3 regions of the Streptomyces gobiensis genome follow, and region 2 is predicted to be linked to each of the others. Evidence: riboswitches for the same ligand, from Rfam matches in the RefSeq annotation. Region 2 holds a riboswitch; each other region holds the start of a gene.
What was found. Region 2 has a riboswitch for cyclic di-AMP ahead of test1122_RS16675 (C40 family peptidase). Riboswitches for the same ligand answer to the same signal wherever they lie in the genome.
Positions count from the first base shown of each region.

Region 1: another riboswitch for cyclic di-AMP. It lies ahead of test1122_RS21515 (M23 family metallopeptidase); the one in region 2 lies ahead of test1122_RS16675 (C40 family peptidase).
Region 3: another riboswitch for cyclic di-AMP. It lies ahead of test1122_RS08840 (LysM peptidoglycan-binding domain-containing protein); the one in region 2 lies ahead of test1122_RS16675 (C40 family peptidase).

Region 1 is NZ_CP086120.1:4,628,834-4,633,606, reverse strand. It holds gene test1122_RS21530 (bifunctional acetate--CoA ligase family protein/GNAT family N-acetyltransferase) at 1-1,236, opposite strand, end outside; gene test1122_RS21525 (HPr family phosphocarrier protein) at 1,380-1,661, shown strand; gene test1122_RS21520 (GntR family transcriptional regulator) at 1,783-2,460, opposite strand; gene test1122_RS21515 (M23 family metallopeptidase) at 2,661-3,470, opposite strand; cyclic di-AMP (ydaO/yuaA leader) riboswitch at 3,483-3,620, opposite strand; gene test1122_RS21510 (M16 family metallopeptidase) at 3,853-4,773, opposite strand, start outside.
Region 2 is NZ_CP086120.1:3,549,912-3,554,684, reverse strand. It holds gene test1122_RS16680 (galactose oxidase-like domain-containing protein) at 188-2,443, shown strand; cyclic di-AMP (ydaO/yuaA leader) riboswitch at 2,626-2,790, shown strand; gene test1122_RS16675 (C40 family peptidase) at 2,799-3,977, shown strand; gene test1122_RS16670 (hypothetical protein) at 4,026-4,379, opposite strand; gene test1122_RS16665 (C40 family peptidase) at 4,577-4,773, shown strand, end outside.
Region 3 is NZ_CP086120.1:1,926,369-1,931,141, forward strand. It holds gene eno (phosphopyruvate hydratase) at 1-854, opposite strand, end outside; gene test1122_RS08840 (LysM peptidoglycan-binding domain-containing protein) at 1,162-1,809, opposite strand; cyclic di-AMP (ydaO/yuaA leader) riboswitch at 1,813-1,959, opposite strand; gene test1122_RS26565 (transglycosylase family protein) at 2,226-3,038, opposite strand; gene test1122_RS08855 (cytochrome P450 family protein) at 3,251-4,564, opposite strand; gene test1122_RS08860 (PHP domain-containing protein) at 4,669-4,773, shown strand, end outside.

The DNA of each region.
Region 1 (4,773 bases), 1.1 Mb from region 2:
ATCGGTATCGGAGTCGTCGTCCCAGTACTGCAGGACGTCGTTGCCGGAGACATCGGCGCGGTTGCCCGCGGAGACGAAGGAGGAGAGCCCGGCGCCGCGCTGGTGCAGCCCGGCGAGCAGGGCGATGCCGATCGCGCCGGACTGGGTGAAGAGGCCGATACGGCCACGGGCGGGGGTTTCCGGGGCGAGGGTCGCGTTGAGCCGGACGGCGGGAGAGGTGTTGATCAGGCCGAAGGCGTTCGGGCCGATGATCCGCATCCCGTAGGAACGGGCCTTGCGGACCAGCTCGCGCTGCTCGGCACGGTCGAAGTCGGCGGAGAGTACGACCAGGCCCTGGACGCCGTGCTCACCGCACTCGGTGACGATGGCGTCCACCTGGCCGACGGGGACGGCGACGACCGCGAGATCGACGGGCTCGGGGATGGCGCTCACCTGGCGGTGCGCGGGAATGCCGGGGACGCCCCCGAGCTCGCTCTGCCCGTGGGGCAACCGGTTGTTGACGGCGTATATACGGCCCGTAAAGCCGGTGGCCCGCAGCGAGTCGAGCACGGTGCGACCGGCCCCACCGGAGCGTCGGCCGGCGCCGATGACGGCGATGGAGCCGGGGGCCAGCAGCCGCTGCACCGAGCGGGCCTCGGCGCGCTGCTCCCGGGCGCGCATCACGGCAAGGGACTCGGCGGTCGGCTCAAGGTCGAAGGTGAGGTGGACGGAGCCGTCCTCGAAGCTGCGCTTCTGGGAGTAACCGGCGTCCGTGAACACCTTGATCATCTTGTTGTTGGCGGGCAGCACTTCGGCGGTGAAGCGTCGCACCCCGCGCTCGCGGGCGCAGGCGGCGATGTGTTCCAGGAGAGCGGAGGCGACGCCGCGGCCCTGGTGAGCGTCCTGGACCAGGAAGGCCACCTCGGCCCCGTCGGCGGGGGCGGAGGCGGGACGCCCGGTCTCGTCGACGCGGTCGTAGCGGACGGTTCCGATGAACTCACCGCCGACGGTCGCGGCGAGCCCGACCCGGTCGACGTAGTCGTGCTGGGTGAAGTGCCGGACGTCGCGGTCGGAGAGCCGGGGGTAGGGGGCGAAGAAGCGGTAGTACTTGGACTCGTCCGAGACCTGCTCATAGAAGCTGACCAGGCGACCCGCGTCCTCGGGGGTGATCGGCCGGATCAGGGCCGTACCACCGTCGCGCAGCACCACATCGGCTTCCCAGTGAGTGGGGTAGGCGCGCTCCGTGGGCGTCTGCATGGGGCCAGCGTAAGGCCAGTTGCACCGGCTCGCGGACATCCGTGCGAAGGGGCAGTCTGAGGGGGCACCGTGCCGGGACGGGAGCACTCTCCCTGCCATGCGAAACTGGTCTAGACAACCGTTCCGACTTGAAGGGCAACACCATGGCTGAGCGCCGCGTCAACGTCGGCTGGGCCGAGGGCCTGCACGCCCGTCCCGCCTCGATCTTCGTCCGCGCCGCGACCGCCGCGGGCGTCCCCGTCACCATCGCCAAGGCTGACGGCACCCCGGTCAACGCCGCGTCGATGCTCGCCGTTCTGGGCCTGGGCGCCGAGGGTGGCGAGGAGATCGTGCTCACCTCCGACGCAGACGACGCCGAGGTGGCGCTGGACCGACTGGCCAAGCTGGTCGAGGAGGGCCTTGAGGAGCTTCCCGAGACCGTCTGAGAAGCCGGGCCCAAAAAGGCGGTGGAGCACCCCGCTCCACCGCTTTTACATGTTCTACGGGAATTTCCGGGCAGCAGTAATTACCCCCGGGAATTCCAGCTCCATTTGTATACAGACTTTGTTAAACGCGGCCGCGCGCGGTGTTTACAGTAGGTTTCAAACTCCTCACCACGACCGGCCGCTGCTGCCGACGGGCCGCGATGGAACGCTCCACATGCGCGGCCGCAAGCGAGCGGGCCCGCTCGGCATCCCCGCGGGCGACCGCGTCAACAATCGCGCCATACTCCCGCCAGACCGTGGTGGCCTGTACCGGCGGCTCGACCGCGTACATCCACGCGATCTTCCGGCGCAGCTGGGTGAGCAGCGCGGCCAGGCTGGCACTGCCGGAGGCCTGGGCCAGCGTCTCGTGGAACCAGTCCCCCAGCGACCGCAGGTCCGACAACTGCCCCCGCTCGGCCCGCTGCTGCCCCAGCCGTACCAGCCCCCGCAGCACCTTCAGATGCGCCTCGGTGCGACGCTGGGCGGCCCGTGCGGTGCCCAGCGGCTCCAGCAGGGCGCGGATGTCCAGCAGGTCGGCGGCCTCCTGCTCGGTCGGCTCGGCGACACAGGCGCCGGCATGCCGCCTGGTGGTCACAAAGCCCTCGGACTCCAGGGTGCGCAGGGCCTCGCGCACCGGCACCCGGGAGACGCCGTAGCGCTGGGCCAGCAGCTCCTCGGTGAGCCGGGCGCCGGGCGGAAAGGCGCCAGAGACGATGTCATCGCGAACCGCTGTGCATACCGTGTGCGCGGAAATGCGCATGGTCGGACCTCCGGCGTAATCCCCACGTTTTCGAGATGTCGCAGACCCGAACTGTATTCCAACCGCCAGTTATTTCCGACGCCCGGCCCGAATCAGGCGGAAAAAGAGCGGCGGGATGGGCGTGAAACGACGAAGACCCCGGCTGAAAGCAGGGGTCTTCGTCGCTCTGTGCGATGCGTCACAGCGGCGCACGGTGGCCGTCAGACGCTGACGCCCTTGGACCGCAGGTAGGAGACCGGGTTGACGTCCGAGCCGTAGTTCGGGGTCATCCGGGCCTCGAAGTGCAGGTGGGGGCCGGTGGAGTTGCCGGTCGAGCCGACGCGGCCTATCTGCTGGCCGGACTTCACCTGCTGTCCGACCCTGACACCCATGGAGGACAGGTGGCCGTACTGGGTGTGGGTGCCGTCGCTGTGACGGATGACGATGTTGTTACCGTACGCGCCGCCCCAGCCCGCTACGGCCACGGTGCCGCCGCCGACGGAGCGGACGGGGGTGCCCGCAGCGGCGGCGAAGTCGATGCCGCTGTGCTTGCCGGAGGACCACAGGGCACCGCCCGCCCGGTACGGGGTGGTGACCTTGGAGCCCTTGACGGGTGAAACGAAGGCGTTGGGGTTGGCACGCTTGGCGGCCCGGGAGGCCTTGGCCTGCTGCGCCGCCCGCTCCTTCTTGGCCTGCTCAGCGGCCTTCTTCTTGGCCGCCGCCTTCTTCTTGGCCTCGGCGGCTTCCTTCTTGGCCTTCTTGGCCTTCTTGGCCGCCGCAGCCTTGGCGTCGGCGGCGCTCTGCTGAGCCTTGGCCTGGGCGCTGATCTGTTCGGCGATCGAGTCGCCGATCATCAGGGCCTGGCTGAATCCGCTCACCTGCTTGGCCTTGGTGCCGCCCGCGGCGGAGGCGGGAGCTGCGAGAGAACCGATCAGACCGGCGGTCAGGGCGGCAACGCTGAAGATCTTGGCGCCGGTGCGGACGGCGCGTCCCGGTCGGTGATCCGCCCCGGTGGCATGGGTGAACGCCATGGCAGGCGTGCTCCTTTCCTTCCTTCACGCCTACCGGGTTAGCTGACGGGTTCGGAGCAGGAAGGTCTCCTACGAGCACACGGCTCGATTCACCCCAAGGACTACTGGTGGGTCCCCGGCTCCCTCACGGGGACTCGGCGTTCACTGGACGTCGGCCGCGGATGCGGTCACTTCTAACGAACAGCGACACCGAAGCTAAACCGGACATCTGCGAAGTACCAAGAGGATCTAGCCTCTTTGTCAGACATCCCACACCGTCACCCCTCATATCACCTGCCAAATCGGACATAAGGCCGGACATAAGAGAAGCCCTCGGATATCAGTCCTGACATCCGAGGGCTTTTGGGTCCGCGCCGGGCGGCACTGGCCGCCCGGTCGGCGATTACTGGCCTGTGACGACGGTCACTTGACCGATCCCCAGCTCACCCACCGGCCCGGCGATCTGCTCGGCGTCGCCGACCAGAACGGTGACCAGCCGGTCCACCGGGAAGGCGTTGACGGCCGCCGCGGTGGCCTCGACCGTGCCGGTCTCCGCGAGCCGGGCGTACAGCTGCGCCTGGAAGTCATCCGGAAGGAACTGTTCCACCTGGTCCGCGAGCGTCCCGGCGACGGCCGCTGCCGTCTCGTACCTCAGCGGGGCGACCCCCACCAGGTTCTGCACGGCGACATCGCGCTCCTCATCGGTCAGGCCCTCAGCGGCGAGGGTGCGCAGCACCTGCCAGAGGTCGGCCAGCGCGGGGCCGGTGACATCGGTGGCCACCGAGCCGCTGATGGCGAGCATCGCCGCGCCGACAGCCCCGCCCGGGGCAGAAGAGGGCGCGGAGCGCAGCACCTGCCCGAAGGCGCGCACCCCGTAGGTGTACCCCTTCTCCTCGCGCAGCACCCGGTCGAGGCGGGAGGTGAGGGTGCCGCCCAGACAGTACGTGCCGAGCACCTGGGCGGGCCACACCCGGTCATGCCGGTCAGCGCCGATCCGGCCGATGAGCAGCTGGGTCTGCACCGCTCCCGGCCGGTCCACGATGACCACCCGGCCGGTGTCATCGGCGGTGATCGGCGGCATGGGGCGCGGCTCGGCGGCGGCGCCGGTCCAGGCACCGAGGGTGTCGGCGAGCGCCGTGTCCAGGTCGACGCCGGTGAAGTCACCCACGATGACCACGGTGGCCGTGGCGGGCCGTACATGCGCCTCGTAGAAGGCCCGTACGGCACCGGCGTCAATGCGCTCGACGGTCTTCTCGGTGCCCTGCCGGGGGCGGGACATCCGGGATTCGGCCGGGAACAGCTCCTTGGACAGCGCCATGGAGGC
Region 2 (4,773 bases):
CCTGGCTGGAGGGACTGACGAGGCGTCATTAACTCCGCATTAACCCGAAGAGGTGGTTTAGATTTCCCGTAGGGATTAACCCGAACGGAGCCATGTCACTCTCTCGAGGTGTGTGCGACCACCCAACTTCGACGCAGTCCGTAAATACGACCGGAGAGGACTTTTTCTCGCCTTACCGCGCCGAAGCATGGCAGAAATACGCACCTTCCATCACCACATGGAGACGCTGATGACTGACATGGCCGAGGCACGGCAGCCCGCCGGTTCACCGGACGCGGGTACCCGAAGCAAACCCCTCGCACGTCGTACCGTACTGACAACGGCGGCGATGACCGCTGCGAGCGCCGCACTTCTTGGCAATGCGCCCATCAGCTCGACACGGGCACCCGAGTATTTCGATATCTCGAAGGCGGAGGTGCTCGCGAAAAGCCACCGGCTGCACCTCTCTCTCGATCCCACCCGCAAGCCGCGGGCCGTGCGGATTCCTCTCGGCACGTCGCGGGACGAGACGATCGACATCAGCGTTTCCAGCACCACCGGCCGCACCGGAATCATCACCGACCCCCGTGACTCCGCCCAGCAGGGGAAGGTCTCTCTCCGCGTCGCCAAGGATGAGCCCGGCGCCGTGTGGGTCGTTCCCCGCCAGGTCGGTCCGCCGCTGACGCCGGGGGACCGGCTCACAGTGACAACGCCTCATGGGATCACCACGATGGATGTCTGGATCGAGCCCGTGGCGGGCCAATGGCGTCCGGCCGGCCGCAACGGGTCCGCTCTCGACCTCGAAATCGTCGCCGTCCATGCCGCCCTCATGCGCAAGGACAACGGCATGGAGGTGGTGATGTGGTCGCCGCCACGGAAGCGCAATCCGGACGGGACTCCGATGAAGCACCCGACGCGACCGGGGCAGTGGGTGTGGGACATCTACAACCTGGAGGAACTCGAATCGCGGGTGCTCGACATCGCGCATCTTCGGACGCATGACCGTCCGATGCAGCCCCACAAAATGCAGATCTTCTGTGCTGGAAGCGCCCATCTTCCGAATGGAAAGCTGCTCGTCGTAGGCGGTCATATCTCCAACAAGGTTGGGGGAAAGCCGGACCAGCATGTAGCGAAGCACATGCACATTTACGACCCCAACGCTTCGTCGGGCTGGCGGCAGCTCAAAGAAGATACCGCCGCACCGGCCCGGTGGTATCCCGGGGTGACCGCGCTGCCGGACGGCATGATGCTCATCACCGGCGGGAGTCGGGACATCCCGGTGCTCGACAAGAAGCAGGATGATTCCCCGACCGGCTACTGGAACAGCATCAATAACAATTACGACATCTTCCATCCGGGAAAGGAGGAGGTGGTGAAGAGGGGTGAGCGGCTAATCGACACCAAGATGCTGCCCCGGGAAGTCGACAGGCTGGCCACTTACCCGGCGGTGTTCGTGCTGCCGACAGCGGACACCAGCGGCACGGTCATCGCCCTCGCGGAAACCAACCGGGCCTGGCTGTATACCTATGACCCCAGCGAGGAGCAGCCGCTGCTTCTGGCACCCAGGTTGTATCCGATGCACACCCACGGCTCACGCAGTTACCCAACGTACGGCTCGATGGTCCTGCTCCCCCTCGAACCGGGCAATTCCCTTATGCGGGTCCTCGCCGTGGGCGGCCAGCATGAAGAGCACGAGGACCACCGCGACTTCTCGGACCGGCAGCCCTCCACCGCCACAGCGGAGATCCTTTACGTCGACACGGCCAAGAGCCTGACAGCGCAGCCAGGCTGGCAGAAGGCGCAGTCGATGCACCAGGCCCGGGTGCTGCCCGACGCCACCTTGCTCGCTGATGGGAAGGTCCTGGTCAGCGGCGGTGCGGGGATCGGCTGGGGCAACCAGAACCACGACCCGGTCCTCCAGGCCGAACTCTTCGACCCCGACGGGGAGACATTCACCGCCGCCGCGACCGCCGCTACCGACCGGCGTTACCACGCGACAGCTCTGCTTCAGCCTGATGGCACCGTCCTGAAGGCGGGCAGCACCGGTGGCTACGACACCTTCAAGGGCCATGACTGGATGTCCGTACACACGGACGCCGAACGGTACTACCCGCCTTATCTCTGGCGCGGACCTCGGCCCTGCACCCCCGACATCCCGGGACCCGCGACGCCAACTCTCCACTACGGCAAGAAGTTCACCTTCATCACCGAGGGGCTCGGTCTGGACGAGAATGCCCGGGTCGCGCTGATCCGCCTGGGCTCTACCACCCACGGCAGCAACATGGACCAGCGCTATGTATGGCTGGCGGTGGCGAAGCGTGAGCGGATTGAGGCCCGCTGGAGCATTGTCGCGACACCACCGGCCAATCCAGCGGCCGCGCCGCCGGGCGACTATTTGCTGGTGGTAGTGGACAGCTCCGGGGTGCCGTCACCGGGGAAGACGGTACGCGTACAGGCGGCCTGACCCGCTTATGCGTTCTGGGCCCCGCTACTTCCCGCTGGGAGTAGCGGGGCTTAGTCCCAGCGGTAGGTCGGGGAGTGGAATGATTTCGGGCGTATCGAACATCGGCCTTCCCAAGAGCCCCACAGACTTACTACGGTGCTCGGTCAAGGCGGCCCGCCCCCCGTCGGCGAAAGTGCCGGCACGGGCAGCCTCCGCCGAGTCCGGCCTGCGCCGGAGCCGGGGACCCAACTTACGTACCACCGGGGTGAATCGGGCCATACGCACCGCATACGGCGGCATACGACCCGTAGGGCAGCCTTCCCGCCCGAACCCGACAGCTAACCCGGTAGGCGGTCCACGGAAGGAGTCGCCGGTCTTGGCGTCGCATCGCAAGCCGCGCACCGGAACGCTGCAGTCCGCCACCGCCCGCCGTAGTGCCGTCGGTGCCACCGCGGCGGCCCTGGCATCCGTCACCCTGCTCTCGCAGAGCGCGAACGCCGCGCCCGAGGATGGGAAGCCCACGCTTGAGGAGACCCAGAAGAAGGTCGACGAGCTGTATCGGCAGGCGGGTGCCGCCACCCAGAAGTACAACGCGGCCAAGGAGAAAACCGACACACAGCGCAAGCGGGTCGACCGGATGCTGGACGATGTCGCCAAGCGCACCGACCAGCTCAATGACGCCCGCCGCACACTCGGCAGCTATGCCGCCGCGCAGTACCGCACCGGCGGGATATCCGAGACCGCGACCCTGCTGCTCTCCAGCGATCCACAGGGCTTCTTCCGCCAGACGCATGTGATGGACCGGCTGTCGGCCAGGCAGAAGGCGGCCGTTGGCGAGTACCAGAAACAGCACCGCGCCGCTGGGGAGAAGCGGGCCGAAGCGGCCGCGAGCCTGGCTGAGCTCACCGAGGCACAGCAGACGCTCGCCAAGGACAAGCGGGCCGTACAGGCGAAGCTCACTCAGGCGCGGCAGTTGCTGTCCGAGCTGACCGCCGAGGAGAAGGCACGGCTGGCGGCGATCGAGAAGAAGAAGCAGGAGGAGGCCCAACGCAAGGCGGCCGAGGCGGAGCGGCAGCGCAAGGCCGAGGCGAAGGCTGAAGCTGAGGCGAAGGCGGAGGCTGAGCGGAAGCGGCGCGAGGAGGCGGCGAAGGAGACCGAGGAGCCGTCGGCCCCGCCGAGTGATCAGCAGCCCACCGACTCATACGCGGCCAAGGCCGAGAAGGTCATCAGCTTCGCCAAGGGGGAGCTGGGCAAGCCGTATGTCTGGGGCGCCACCGGCCCCAACTCCTACGACTGCTCCGGCTTCACCCAGGCCGCCTGGCGGGCCGCCGGTGTCGAGCTGCCGCGGGTCACCTATGACCAGGTGAACGTTGGCACCAAGGTGGCCAAGTCCGAGATGAAACCAGGCGACTTGATCTTCTTCTACGACGACATCAGCCATGTCGGCATCTATGTCGGCGGCGGGCAGATGATCCACGCGTCCAAGCCGGGCGACGATGTGAAGTACGAGTCGATCGACTACATGCCCTTCCACAGCGCGGTGCGGCCCGCTTAGGACAGTCAATCGCCGGACGGGTCGCGTGGGGCCCGTCCGGCGAACCGCTCAGGTCCAGACCGTGGCGATGAAGATGTTCGCGGTCGTCAGCAGGCCGACGCTGCCCATGACGGCCGCCGGCACCTTCTCCTCGTCGCGTTTGACATAGACGAGCCCGAGGATCACCACCAGCAGCGCGAGCTTGATCGCGATTTTGAGGTTGTTCACCTCATGGCCGGCGGCCTGGTTCAGGCCGACCAGGATCAGGCCGGTGGCGAGCATGGTGAAGGCACCGTGCAGCATTCCCGGAGTTATCCGGGCCTGACCCGTGCCCATCACCTTCATCTGTGCGAAGAATCCGCCCAGCAGCGCGGCGATACCGATGATGTGCAGGGCGACGAAGATGTTGATGAGTACGTCCATAGGGCCGGAGCGTATCCGGGGCTCTAGCACACCCCTGTGGTCAGGTATGCCTCATTCAGCACTTCGGTCACGGATATACGGAACGCGGCGTGCTGTCTCTCCGGGTGAGGGACCTTCCACGCTCCGTACGATCGAAAGTGACCAGTGCCGGTCAACGGCCCCCCGGCTGGCGGTGTCCAGCTCTAGCCTCCCGGTGCATGGCAGCGCACCGAAAGCCAAAGCCCCCCAGAGCCAAGTCCCGCTCCACGACTTGGGCGACGTTTGTCTTCGCAGGCGCCGCCACCGCGACCGCCACTGTCTACGGCGGCGGGGCACACGCCGACCCGTCGCCGACACTGTCCCAGGTCAAGACGGAGGTCGACAAACTGCACCATGAGGCCGAGGAGGCGACTGA
Region 3 (4,773 bases), 1.6 Mb from region 2:
GGGTCCTCGATCGAGACCAGCGGATAGGCGTCGACGAGCTCGCCGTAGTACGCGGTCATCTCCCCGGCGGTGCGGGACTTGCCCTCGAATTCGTAGACGCCGTCCTTGTAGAACTCGGAAGCGGCGACGTCCAGCGCGAGCGCGATGTCCTGCCCCGGGGCGTAACCGGCCTTCTTGATGGCCTCAAGGATGAGGTCCAGGGCCTCGCGGTTGGAGCCCAGGTTCGGGGCGAAGCCGCCCTCGTCGCCCAGGCCGGTGGCCAGGCCCCGCTCCTTCAGCACGGCCTTGAGCGCGTGGTAGGTCTCGGTGCCCCAGCGCAGCGCCTCGGAGAAGGACTCCGCGCCAATTGGGGCGATCATGAACTCCTGGATGTCCACATTGGAGTCGGCGTGCGAGCCGCCGTTGAGGATGTTCATCATCGGGACCGGCAGCTGGTGCGCGTTCGGCCCGCCAAGGTAGCGGAAGAGCGGCAGGTCGGAGGCCTCGGAGGCGGCGTGCGCAACGGCCAGCGAGACACCGAGGATGGCGTTGGCGCCAAGCGAGGACTTGTCGGCGGTGGCGTCCAGGTCGAACATCGCCTGGTCGATCAGCCGCTGCTCGGTGGCGTCGTAACCGACCAGCTCCGGACCGATCTGCTCGATGACGGCGAGGACCGCCTTCTCGACACCCTTGCCGCCGTAGCGGGCCTTGTCACCATCGCGGAGCTCGAGGGCCTCGAAGGCGCCGGTGGAGGCACCGGACGGGACAGCGGCACGGCCGGTGCTGCTGTCGTCGAGGCCGACCTCGACCTCCACCGTGGGGTTGCCTCGCGAGTCGAGGATCTCGCGGGCTACGACGACGTCGATGGACGGCACGAGGGTCTCCTTCTGTGTATCTGGGTTCCTGCTCCGAGACTCTAACGGTCCGCTGGGCCACACGCGGGCTCCTGCCCGTGTCGTGGACGGGTCGGGAGTGTGAAGCCGCAGCTCAGAACGGCGATAAAGATTTGTTCCGCTGATAAAGAAACGAGCGGAACGGTGGTATCGCGCAATAGCGCAATAGTGGGACAAGGCCGGAGCCCCGCCCAAAGACGCCGCCGGAGCCCCGGCGCAGAGGGCGCCGGGGCTCTCACCTGTCGGCCCGTCAGACCCGTCAGACGCTGAGCAGCGCTGATGAGCACTGTCAGACGCTGAGCTTCTGGCCGGGGAAGATCAGGTGGGGGTTGCGGCCAACGGTGGCCTTGTTGGCTTCGTAGATCCGCCGCCAGGTGGTGCCGTGCTCGGCGGCGATCGAGGAGAGCGTGTCACCGCTCTGCACGGTGTAGTTTCCGGAGCCGGTCTGCGGCCGCTGCGGCGGGTTCTGAGGCTGCGTTTGCTGCCGCTCCGGCGGTGTCTCTTGCTGATTCTGCGAGCCGCTGGCCGAACCGCCGCCGGGGTTCACATTGGCGGAGGGGCCGCCGGCGGTGAGGTTGCCCGCACTGGCGCAGCCCCAGGCACCCGGGCCCTGCATGGCGAGCAGCTTCTCAGCGGTGGCGATTTGCTGACCCTTGGTGGCGAGGTCGGCGCGCGGGGCGTACTTGGTGCCGCCCGCGGCGGCCCAGCTCGACTGCGAGAACTGCAGTCCGCCGTAGTAGCCGTTGCCGGTGTTGATGGACCAGTTGCCGCCCGACTCGCACTGGGCGACCTTCTCCCAGGTGTCGACCGGGGCGGCCTGGGCACCCGTGGCAGCCATCAGCGGAGCAGCGACAGCGGCCCCGGTGACGCCTGCCAGCGTGGCGACACGCACGACCTTGGATGGACGGCGGTGGTGGCCCTTGCCGGTGAACAGCATGTCGTTCTTCCTCACCGACGCCTGCGAGGTGAGCTGTCGGGTTCGGGCTGTGAGTGGCCCGGTCCGACGCGACCGCGTCGGGCTTCACCCCAAGCCGCCGTAGCGGCACTTACCTGGTTCCCCCGCTCCTGCCAACGGCGCTGACGCGACAACGACGGCCCTTCGACCACCGGCAGGATTCGGCGTGGCGGTCGACGGGGCCCGCAGTAGCGAGCCGGTAGGACCGTAAGCACAGCGCCGTAGATCATTCAATAACCGTCTACTTCGATCATTTCGGGCGAGTTGACGGTCATTAGCTAATATCACCGCAGGTCGGGAGGGGTATTGGGCAATACGGATTCCCAAGACACGCCGGAACAATCGGGAGAGTAGCGTCACACTTTCGCCAATGGGACATCTGGCCCGTCTGGCCCCAACTAACCCTTTTGCTGCCCCAGATCGAGGCGCTGGCCCGGCAGGATGAGATCGGGGTCGGCGCCGATGACCGGTTCATTGGCCGCGTAGAGCGCGGGCCAGCCGCCCTGCACGCCCTCTCGCTCGGCGATCTCCGAGAGCGAATCACCGGACTGGACCCGATAATCACCCGAACCGCGCTCAACGCGGTCAGCCCCCCGGGCGGTGTTCTCCGAGGGCCGCTCCGTCTCCGGCTCACCACGGTGCTTGCCGGTGCCCTCAGCACTGCCGGGCGCGGGATGATCGGGCGTCAGAGACGGGTGGTCCGGTGCGGTGGCCCCGTCCTGTCCCGGCTCACCCGGCTGGGCCCCCTCGTCACCCGGCCCCTCGTCCACGGCGCCGTCCTCGGCGGAGCTCTCGGCGGGGGTCTCGGCGGGGGTCTCGGCAGGGCTCTCGGTCTCCAGCCGGTCGGGGCTGGGCGTAGGGGCAGGCGACAGCGGATCGTCGCTGGGCACGGCCTCCGGAACCTCGACCGCTCCGTCGGCCACTTCCTTGGCCAGTCCGCTCCCTACCGCACAGCTCGGCCAGGCGTCCGGGCCCTGCTCCGCGAGGATCTGCTCGGCGACCGCGATCTGCTGCATACGGCTGGCCAGATCGGGGCGGTCCGCGTACACGGTGCCGCCGTACTTCTCCCAGGTACTCAGGGTGAGCTGAAGACCGCCGTAGTAGCCGTTCTCGGCGTTGGAGCTCCAGATCCCGCCGCTCTCGCACTCGGCGACCCGGTCCCAGGTCGCCGCTTCGGCGGCCTGGGCGCCGGATGCGCCAAGGAGCGGCATGGCGAACCCCGCTCCGGTCACCCCTGCGGTGACGAAGATGGCAGGGGCCTGACGAGGTCGACGGTGTCGGCCGGTCCCGGAACGCATGCGATCGCCTCTCGTAAACAGCTCATGTGACAGCTCGCGTGACAGCTCATGTGAGAGCCGCACTCTGTGGCTGACGGCCGAACGTAGCGTCGAATACCAGTCATCACAAGTCAGTGTCGTGGAGATCACGCAACGGTCACGGTACTGAACTCCACCGGCAGCGTTCGGAGTCCACGCATGATGAGGCCGCCACGCCACCGCAAATCACCTGGATCCACCGCAAGTCGAAGATCGGGCAACCGGCGCAGCAGGGTCGCCAGGGCCGTCTGCCCCTCCAGCCGGGCCAACGGCGCACCGAGACAGTAGTGAATGCCATGGCCGTAGCCAAGGTGCTGAGTGTCCCGGCGCCCCAGATCCAGCGTGTCCGGGTCGGTGAACTTCTCCGGGTCCCGGTCCGCGGCGGCCAGCACGACCAGCACTGGTTCGCCGACCGCGATCCGCTGACCGCCGAGCGTCATCGGCTCGGTCGCGAACCGCCAGGTCGCGAGCTCCACCGGCCCGTCATAGCGCAGCAGTTCCTCGATACCGGTCGCCAACAGCGCCGTATCGCCGCCAGCGAGCGCGGTCTGCAGCCGCTCCCGCTGTACAGGGTTACACAATAGGGCATATGTTCCATTGCCGATGAGATTCACGGTCGTCTCAAAACCGGCGAACAGGAGAATGAACGCCATCGCCGCCGCCTCATTCTCCGTCAAGTGCTCACCGTGATCGCTGGCGCGGATCAGTCCCGAGATGAGGTCATCTCCCAGATCCTCGCGTTTACGGTGGATGAGCTCGGCGAGATAGCCGCGCATCTTCTTCACCGACCGCCCCACGCCGCCCCTGGGCCCACCGCCATGACGCCGGCCGTCCGGGGACTGTGCCCCAGGATGACGCAGCATCATCCCCGCCCACTCGCGGAAGTCGTCCTGGTCCTCCGGCGGCACACCGAGCATGTCGCAGATAGCGTAAATAGGGAGAGGAAAGGCGAACTCATGGATGAGGTCCGCCTCGCCCCGCACGGGGTCGTGTTGCTTGGCGACGATGGTGTCGATGAGCTGATCCGTAAGCTCCTGCACCCTTGGCGCGAAGGCCGCCACCCGGCGCGGAGTAAAGGCCTTCGATACCAGGCGCCGCAGCCGGGTGTGGTCCGGCGGATCGATATTGAGCAGGTGCGTCATCAGGTTCGCGCCGCGCTCCCCCGGGATCCCGACCTTCCCCTTGCCATGCGCGCTCTCACTGTGATGCCCGGGATTCTTGCTCAGCCGCTGGTCAGCGAGCGCCTGCCGGGCGTCGGCGTACCGGGTCACCAGCCAGGCCTCCACCCCGCTGGGCAGTGCGGTCTTGTGCACGGGCGCGTGCTCGCGCAGCCAGGCGTAGGCCGGATACGGGTCAGCGGCGAACTCCCAGCTGAAGAGGGTGGGCGCCGGAGGTCTGTCGTTCGCCGTCTTGTCGTTCACCCTTCGAAACTAACCCGGCTGTGCTAATCCGACTGTGCTGGCCCGGCTGTGCTGCCCCACTCTGCTGACTCGACTCTGCTGACTGACTGTGAAAGGTGCATGGCATGGAGCCTGTGGCGGCCTTGGAGCGGATCGCGTTCCTCCTGGAGCGGGCCCAGGCTCCGACGTACCGGGTGCGGGCCTTCCGTACGGCCGCTGCCGTGCTCGCG